2 regions of the Exiguobacterium sp. s149 genome follow, and region 2 is predicted to be linked to the other one. Evidence: a T-box and tRNA genes for the amino acid it is inferred to sense, from the RefSeq annotation. Region 2 holds a T-box; the other holds one or more tRNA genes.
What was found. The T-box of region 2 lies ahead of KNP81_RS10735 (valine--tRNA ligase). A T-box ahead of a tRNA ligase gene usually reads a tRNA of that ligase, here a tRNA-Val.
Positions count from the first base shown of each region.

Region 1: it encodes a tRNA-Val, which carries the amino acid that the T-box ahead of KNP81_RS10735 (valine--tRNA ligase) is inferred to sense. The anticodon was not compared.

Region 1 covers NZ_JACSLZ010000006.1:76,799-81,272, reverse strand. Annotated here, with positions in the region: gene yidD (membrane protein insertion efficiency factor YidD) at 1-175, opposite strand, end outside; gene KNP81_RS09970 (pyrroline-5-carboxylate reductase family protein) at 374-1,156, shown strand; gene KNP81_RS09965 (DUF554 domain-containing protein) at 1,194-1,898, opposite strand; tRNA gene KNP81_RS09960 (tRNA-Val) at 2,059-2,131, opposite strand; gene KNP81_RS09955 (GNAT family N-acetyltransferase) at 2,219-2,776, opposite strand; gene KNP81_RS09950 (DMT family transporter) at 2,844-3,158, opposite strand; gene KNP81_RS09945 (DMT family transporter) at 3,155-3,484, opposite strand; gene KNP81_RS09940 (TetR/AcrR family transcriptional regulator) at 3,496-4,074, opposite strand; gene KNP81_RS09935 (alpha/beta hydrolase) at 4,202-4,474, shown strand, end outside.
Region 2 covers NZ_JACSLZ010000007.1:20,853-25,326, reverse strand. Annotated here, with positions in the region: gene KNP81_RS10745 (RNA-guided endonuclease InsQ/TnpB family protein) at 1-656, opposite strand, end outside; gene hemL (glutamate-1-semialdehyde 2,1-aminomutase) at 885-2,195, shown strand; T-box leader at 2,237-2,456, shown strand; gene KNP81_RS10735 (valine--tRNA ligase) at 2,512-4,474, shown strand, end outside.

The DNA of each region.
Region 1 (4,474 bases), on a different contig from region 2:
AGCGCAATAGACGGCGCGCCGTCAAATATCCGCCTTTGAGGGCTCCATGTTTTTCAATCGCCTCGATTCCATAATGGGAACACGTGGGATAAAAGCGGCAAGTCGGTGGTTTCAACGGCGAGATGAACCGCTGATACCCTTGGATTCCCCGCACTAATACTCGTTTCACTTCCATCGCCTCCAGTTTGATTACTGCCATAATAGCTCGCTCGGGCCAGCTTGTCATCTATGACGAATGCGACAATCAAATGACAATCCGTTCATTTGTTTTTCCTTTGTTTTACAATTTGAGCACGATGGGCGCTATTTACCGGATCATTTGTTATGATAAGCAACATGTATATGACCGAATCTATATGAAGAGGTGACGAGAATGAATATTTTAATGGTAGGTGCAGGATCGATGAGTGAGTCACTCGTGCGCGGATGGCTTGCCTCAGGTGTGTCGCCTGAACAAATCACCATGACGAACCGGAGTGACCGGACCCGTTTGACAGCGCTCCAAGCTGAGCTCGGTGTGCAAATCGTCGACGAAGAGGATGTCAACGCGTATGACATCGTCGTCCTCGCGATGCAGCCGGACGGGGTCATGCCTTATGTGCAATCTAAAACGTGGAGCACACCGCTCCTCGTCTCCGTAGCAGCTCATATCGAACCGAGCGAGATTGAAGAGGCGTCAGGTCTCCCTGCCGTCTGCGCGATGCCGAATACCCCAGTCGCTTATCGGAGCGGGATGACCGGACTTTGGTTCGGCCCTGAGACCGATGATACGGTCCGTGAGACCGCGACGGCGCTGTTTGAACGCGTCGGACGGACGGCCGTGACGGATGCGAAGACGATGTCCGCCTTCATGGCTGCCGCCGGATGCAGCCCCGCTTTCTTTTATGAAATCGTCGGTTCGATGACGCCCGTCTTGACCGATGCCGGTTTCGATGAAGCGACGGCGCGCCAAATCGTCGCCCAGGCGATGAAAGGATCGGCTGAACTGTTGCTTCACGAGACACGGCCGACGAACGACTTGATTGCGGACGTGGCCGCGCCAGACGGTCCGACCGACCGCGGTGTCGGTGTGCTCCGCTCGCGCGATTTAGCAGACGTCATGGCTTCTGCCCTTCGCGAAAGTGCGAGAGAAGAAGTCGAACAACCGAAGAATTGAAAAAATCCGAGAAACGCATCGCGTCTCTCGGATTTTTTTATTGGACGATATGTAAGATAGAGACGATGACCGCGACCATCAAGATTCCCGGCAATAAGTTCGCGACACGAATCCGCGTGATGCCGACCAAGTTCAACCCGATTGCGACAATCATGACACCACCGGTCGCCGTCATCTCTAAAATAAAGTCATCCATGAGCGACTCCGGGATGAACTTCATGATTTGAATGGCGAGCAAGGCGATTGCTCCTTGATATAAGAGCACAGGTACTGCCGAGAACATGACCCCGATGCCGAGCGTCGAGCTGAGGACGAGTGCCGTGAAACCGTCAATCAATCCTTTCGTATAGAGGACGTCATGATCCCCGCGCAATCCGCTGTCGAGCGCGCCGATGACAGCCATCGCACCAATGACGAAGATGAGCGTCGCCGTGATGAAGCCTTCGGCGATACTTGACTTGCTCTTGCCCCCGAGGCGGCGTTCCAATTGATAGCCGACCTCGTTCAATTTTTCATCGAGCTTCCACCATTCGCCGAGTGCAGCCCCGATGACGAGACTGCTGATGACGATTAAAAAGTTCTCACTTTTCATCCCCATTTGAACGCCAAGCAAGATGACGGCGAGACCGATGGCTGCGGTGACCGTCTCTTTCATTCGTTCGGGGATGCGGTGAAACAAGAGTCCAAGTAATGTACCAATCACGATCAACGCCGCGTTGACGATTGTTCCAGTTAAGACCATCGTATAATTCCCCGTTTCTGTATGTATTGAGAGGAATATACCAACTGTTTATGTAGGCTGTCAATTGAAAGAAAAACAAAAAAAAAAGCCACTTCTCGCAAGAAGTGGCGTCGCGGAAACCCACGTTCCTATGGGTTTCGCATCGGGTTTGGCACCCAAGTGATTCTGACTGGGCTCGAACCAGCGACCTCTACCCTGTCAAGGTAGCGCTCTCCCAGCTGAGCTACAGAATCAGGTCGTGTCCTCTCTTAAGGACACTATTAATATATCAAGAAACTAATACCTTGGCAACTGTTTTTTAAAACTTTTTTCACTTTTTTTTAACGCGTCATTTCTTCCCGTTTCATATGGCGGCACAACCGTTCTAAATCACCGGCATATACCGAGACGAGCATGCCTTGATATTCGGTATCCCGATCCCAATGCAGTCCGTTCGCTTTCGCGACCCGTTGCGATGGGACGTTATCCGGATGAATCAAGGAAATGATCTCTTTCTCACCTTCTTCGAACGCATGACGCATGAGACGAGCCGCTGCCTCGCGTCCGTAGCCCATATGCCAATGCTTCGGCGCCAGCCAATATCCGACTTCAAGTTCAATCGTGCCGTCGAGTTCATGGAGCAACGTGCCGGCATGACCGATTGGCTCGTCATTTTCATGCGACATCAATTTGAGCAACCCGGTTTGACGACCCGTCTGATAGCGGGCCAACTGGCGCTCGAACCATTCGATCGTCTGTTCATCCGTATATGGCTTTCCATCCGGGCTAATGAAACGCATCACGCGCGAATCTTGGAGTAGCGATTTCACGAAATAAAAATCAGCAATCGTGTAAGGTTCGAGTCGTAGACGCTCGGATTGCAGTTTGATATGACTCATCGTCCTCGCCCCTTTCGTTCACAGTCTGAACTATTCAATTCCCGTTTTTATTTCGATTCAATCCTAATTAGGCGACAACTTTCAATCCGATGACGCTCCCGATAATGAGCAAAAGAAAAAAGATGCGCCACCGGTCTCGAGATTCGTTCAAATACAGCATACCGAGCACGACGCCGCCGGCCGCCCCAATCCCGACCCAAATCGAATACGCAAGCCCGAGCGGGAGCGTCTCGAGAGAGCGCGACAACAAATAAAAACTTAAGGCAAACGTTCCGACGGACAAGATCGACCATTTAACAATCTGATAGCCTTTCGATTTTCCCATCCAAAAGACCGCCATCATCTCGGCAAGACCCGCGCCAATCAAAAATACCCAACTCATGCCGATTCCCCTCCTGTCACTTGTTTCAGTCCAATCACACCGATGAGGAGCGTCGCGATAAAGACGAGCTTCATGCCGGTCAGTGCCTCGTCGAACAAGACCGCACCGACGATGACCGTTCCAACGGCCCCGATGCCGGTGAACACTGCGTAACCGGTCCCAGCCGGTAACGTCCGGAACGACATCGCCAACAGCCCAAAGCTCACAACTAATAAGAGAACGGTCACCACGCTCGGACCGAGCACCGTGAAGCCGTTCGACAGTTTCATCGTCGTGGCCCAGACGATTTCAAGCAGGCCGGCTAGAATGAGCCAAACCCAGGCCATTTGATCTTGTTTCACGTCCATCCGACTCCTTTCTTATAGATGGTGAATGCGGCCTGTTGCCGCTTGACGCGATTCGTCTTGAGCGTAAAGAGTGAGATGAGCGCGCCGTCGAGAAAACAATAGTAGGCATCGTAAACGTCCTCGAGCGACTGTTCGGGTAACGCCCCTTGCTCCATCGCCAATCGAAACTGTTCTTTCTCAAACGCTTGCAAGTCCGTCTCGACCGACCCGAGCGTCGTCTCGATGAACGATCGCAATTCAGGCGGCGGGACGAGCAACATCCGCTTTGTCAGCATCCATGTCTCCTCTTCTTCAAAGAAGCGAATCAACGTCTCGACGATGGCCTCGATCCGTTCGAGCGGTGCCGCGCCCTCAGTGGCGTCCCGCGCTTCTCGCCAGACGCGATCGTAACGATCTGCCATGTCCTCGACGACTTGTTTGAACAATTGCTCTTTTCCTTCGATATGAGCGTATAACGATGCTTTCTTAATGCCGACGTCCTCGGCTAGTGCCGCTAATGATAGTCCTTCATACCCTTCAAGCGCAAAGCGCCGTCGTGCCGCGAGTTCAATCCGTTGTTTCGTGTTCATGCTCTGTCGTCCCCTTTCTTCTCTCATCACTTTACCTAACGAACGGTAGGTAGTCAAGTGTCGCGATTGTATTTCTCGTCCACACCCGGCAAACTAAAACCAGTTGACTGCGAAAGGAGCGCTTTATATGCTCGACCAATTCAGCTTCACCTTACCGACCGAGGCCATACGTGGCCGGAAGCGGATTGTCCGTGTCTATCGTCCCGACTTCGTGTCGGCTGACGAACGAATCCCGGTCCTCTATATGCACGACGGTCAAAACGTGTTCGACGGCAAGACCGCCACGATCGGCGAAGGTTGGTCAATCGACCGCCACATCGAGGACTTGCAATTGCCGCTCATGGTCGTCGCCATCGCGAGTGCCCCGGACTGGCTCGACCGCTACGATGAGTATTCGTTT
Region 2 (4,474 bases):
CGTTGCAGCTGTTTGCGGGTGGCTTTGAACGTGCCTCGCTTGTGCTTCACCGTTCTTCCATCGTAGAAGGCGGTCTCGCCCTGGCTGTCGTACGTGACCGCCAGGAAGTTGATGCCGAGGTCCACGCCGACGACGTTGGTGACACGGGCGTCGTCGAATTCGGGGAGCGCCTTCGTCACGGGGATGTGCAGGAACCATTTCTCGTGTTTGTGCACGAGTTTGGCCGTTCCGAACCGCCACGTCCCGTTGAAGTACCGTCTCATGCCCTTGCGCGCATAGTCCACCTTGATCCGGCCGTCCAGCGTGTTCACGCTGAACCGGTCCCGGGTGAGCGAGTAGTCGCGGTTCCAGACGAGGTCGTACTCGAGACGCTTGAACTCGACCAGGGACCACGCGTGCCCGTTCGACTTCGCCGACTTGTACCTAGCGATCACCGTCTTCATGACCGACTGGGCCATCTGGCTCTTCAGGCCGAAACGTTGCCGGAGCTCGGCATAGTGCGAGTCGTTGAGACTCGCCTGGTTCAGGTCCCTCGTCTCGAAGACGTGTCCCGACAGCCAGTCACAGGCCGACCGGTACGCGTCCATCGTCGCCCTCAGAGTAGCGGCTTGAGAGTCTTGGATGTAGATTTGTATTTTTGCAGTGATTGTAGACATGGTGCTCACCACCTTTCGCTATATAAACGATACCCGTTTTTTTAGCGGAGAATGAATTGACTTAACCAATAGAAGGGAGGAGGCAAGGTAGGAGTTCAGGAACGGTTATCATGCACATGTTTAGCATTATTGTGTCCCATACCGAAAATGATGGAAATTCCTCCCCCCACTAATCGTCGGGCTGTGCCCGGGACACGATTGGAGTAGGGGTATCCTTGCCGATTAAAGATGACCTACAAACAAACACGCTCAGAAGCGGCGTTCGAACAAGCACGTCCGCTCATGCCGGGCGGGGTGAACAGCCCGGTCCGTGCCTATAAATCAGTCGGCATGACGCCAATCTTCGCTGAACGCGGTGAAGGTTCACACGTCTACGATATCGATGGCAACGAATATATCGATTACGTCCTCTCATGGGGACCACTCATCCTCGGCCACCGCGACCCTGTCGTCACGAAGGCGATTCAAGAGCAAGCTGAGAAAGGCTGGACGTTCGGGACACCGACCGAGCTCGAAACGAAAATGGCCGAGCTCGTCATCGAGCGCGTCCCATCGATCGAGATGGTGCGCATGGTCAACTCGGGTACGGAAGCGACGATGGCGGCACTCCGCCTCGCACGCGGTTACACGGGCAAGACGAAAATCTTGAAGTTCGAAGGCTGCTACCACGGTCACGGCGACTCGCTTCTCATCAAAGCCGGATCAGGCGTCGCGACGCTCGGTCTCCCGGACTCGCCGGGCGTGCCGAAAGACTTGGCGAGCCAGACACTCACGGTGCCATATAACGATTTGGATGCTCTCCGCATCGCCTTCGAGAAGTTTGGCGACGATATCGCTGGTGTCATCGTCGAACCGGCGGCTGGTAACATGGGCTTCGTGCCACCGCAACCTGGCTTCCTCGAAGGACTCCGCGAAATCACGGAACAGTACGGCTCGCTCCTCATCTTTGACGAGGTCATGACAGGATTCCGGGTCGGCTATAACTGTGCCCAAGGCTACTTCGGCGTGACGCCGGACTTGACGTGCCTCGGGAAAGTCATCGGCGGCGGCCTTCCGGTCGGTGCCTACGGTGGGAAACGCGAGATTATGGAACAAATCGCGCCGCAAGGACCGATTTATCAGGCTGGGACGCTCTCGGGTAACCCGCTCGCGATGATTGCCGGTTATACGACGTTGTCGCAACTCAAGCCTGAGCATTATGCCGAGTTCGAACGCAAAGCGGACCGTCTCGCCGAAGGCTATACGAAAGCGGCCGAGAAGTATAACATCCCGCACGACACGAACCGGGCCGGATCGATGTTCGGATTCTTCTTCACGAACGAGAAAGTGACGAACTTCGAGAAGGCGAAGACGGCGAACCTCGACTTGTTCCGCGCTTACTATCAGAAGATGGCGGCGCGCGGCGTGTTCTTGCCACCGTCACAGTTCGAAGGCTTGTTCCTCTCGACCGTGCATACGGACGAAGATATCGACTTGACGCTCGCAGCGGTCGAGGCGACATTCAAAGAGCTGCAACAAGAGTTTTCATTGTATTCTTGACGGAACCATCTTCTGTCGCTACAATTGTTTAACAGATACGATTAAAAGCTACGATGAGGAATAGTACGCATTCAACATCCTTTTTCAGAGACGCGGCCGCTTGGTGCGAGGCCGCGAAGGATGGTGCGGAAGTCGCCTCGGAGCTGACCTTTTGAACGAAGTAGGAAGGTCCGGTCCATCGACCGTTATTCGATTTTGAGGGCGCCACAAGTGGCGAACTAAGGTGGTACCGCGGAAGATACGGCTTCTTTCGTCCTTAGCGTTAAGGACGAGAGTAGCCGTTTTTTTGTCCACATTATTAGAGGAGGTTGGGCATATGGCCAACGAGACAAACGAAATCACCATGCCGACGAAGTACGATCCAAGTGCGACGGAAGCGAAATGGTATGACTACTGGTTAGAGAACGACGTATTCAAAGCAGACGAGGACGATTCAAAACAGCCGTACACGATCGTCATCCCGCCACCGAACGTAACGGGGAAACTTCACCTCGGACACGCATGGGACACGACGCTCCAAGATTTGCTGACGCGCCTCAAGCGCATGCAAGGCTATGACGTCCTCTGGCTCCCAGGGATGGACCACGCCGGGATCGCGACGCAAGCGAAAGTCGAACAGAAGCTCCGTGAGGACGGCATCATGCGCTATGACCTCGGACGCGAGAAGTTCCTCGAGAAGACGTGGGAATGGAAAGACGAGTACGCCGATACGATCCGTGCCCAATGGTCAAAACTTGGCCTCGGTCTCGACTACTCACGTGAGCGCTTCACGCTCGACGAAGGACTCTCGAAAGCGGTCCAGGAAGTGTTCGTCCGCCTCTATGAGAAAGGCTTGATTTACCGCGGCGAATATATCGTCAACTGGGACCCGGCGCAAAAGACGGCCGTTTCGGATATCGAGGTCATCTATCAAGAAGTCGAAGGCGCATTCTACCACATGAAGTATCCGCTTGCGGACGGCTCAGGCCACATCGAGATCGCGACGACGCGTCCGGAGACGATGCTCGGCGATACGGCCGTTGCCGTCAACCCGAAAGATGAGCGTTACGCGCACCTCGTCGGCATGACGATCATGCTTCCGGTTATGAACCGCGAGATTCCGATCGTCGCTGACGACTACGTCGACATGGAGTTCGGTACAGGTTGCGTCAAGATCACACCGGCGCACGACCCGAACGACTTTGAGATCGGGAACCGCCACGAACTCCCGCGCATCCTCGTCATGGACGAAGGCGGCAAGATGAACGAGAACGCCGGCAAGTACGAAGGGCTCGACCGCTTTGAATGCCGCAAACAACTCGTCAAAGATTTGGAAGCAGACGGCACGCTCGTCAAAATCGAGCCGCACACGCATTCGGTCGGCCACTCGGAACGTTCAGGCGCGGTCATCGAGCCGTATCTTTCGAAACAGTGGTTCGTCGACATGGAGCCGCTCGCGAAAGCTGCGCTCGAAGCACAAGGACATGATGATACGAAAGTCAACTTCATCCCAGAGCGGTTCGAAGGCACATACCTTCGCTGGATGGAGAACATCCGTGATTGGTGTATCAGCCGTCAACTCTGGTGGGGCCACCGCATCCCGGCGTGGTACCATAACGAGACAGGTGAGATTTATGTAGGCAAAGAAGCACCGGCGGACAGTGAGAACTGGCACCAAGACGAAGACGTGCTCGACACATGGTTCTCGTCAGCGCTCTGGCCGTTCTCGACGATGGGCTGGCCGGATACGGACTCAGCAGACTTCAAACGTTACTTCCCGACGAGCGCGCTCGTCACGGGTTACGACATCATCTTCTTCTGGGTATCGCGCATGATTTTCCAATCGCTCGAGTTCACTGGGAAGCAGCCGTTCAACGACGTGCTCATCCACGGTCTCATCCGCGACTCGGAAGGCCGCAAGATGTCGAAGTCGCTCGGTAACGGCGTCGACCCGATGGAAGTCATCGACCAATACGGTGCGGACTCACTCCGCTGGTTCCTCCTCACGGGATCGACACCAGGGAACGACCTTCGTTTCTACTGGGAGAAAATCGAATCGACATGGAACTTCGCGAACAAAATTTGGAACGCGAGCCGTTTCGCCCTTATGAACATGGACGGCATGAAGTATGAGGACATCGATTTGTCAGGTGAGAAGACGCTCGCTGACAAGTGGATTCTCACTCGCTTGAACGACACAATCGACCAAGTGACACGTCTCGTCGACAAGTATGAGTTTGGCGAAGCCGGCCGTTACTTGTACAACTTCATTTGGGAAGAGTTCTGTAACTGGTACATCG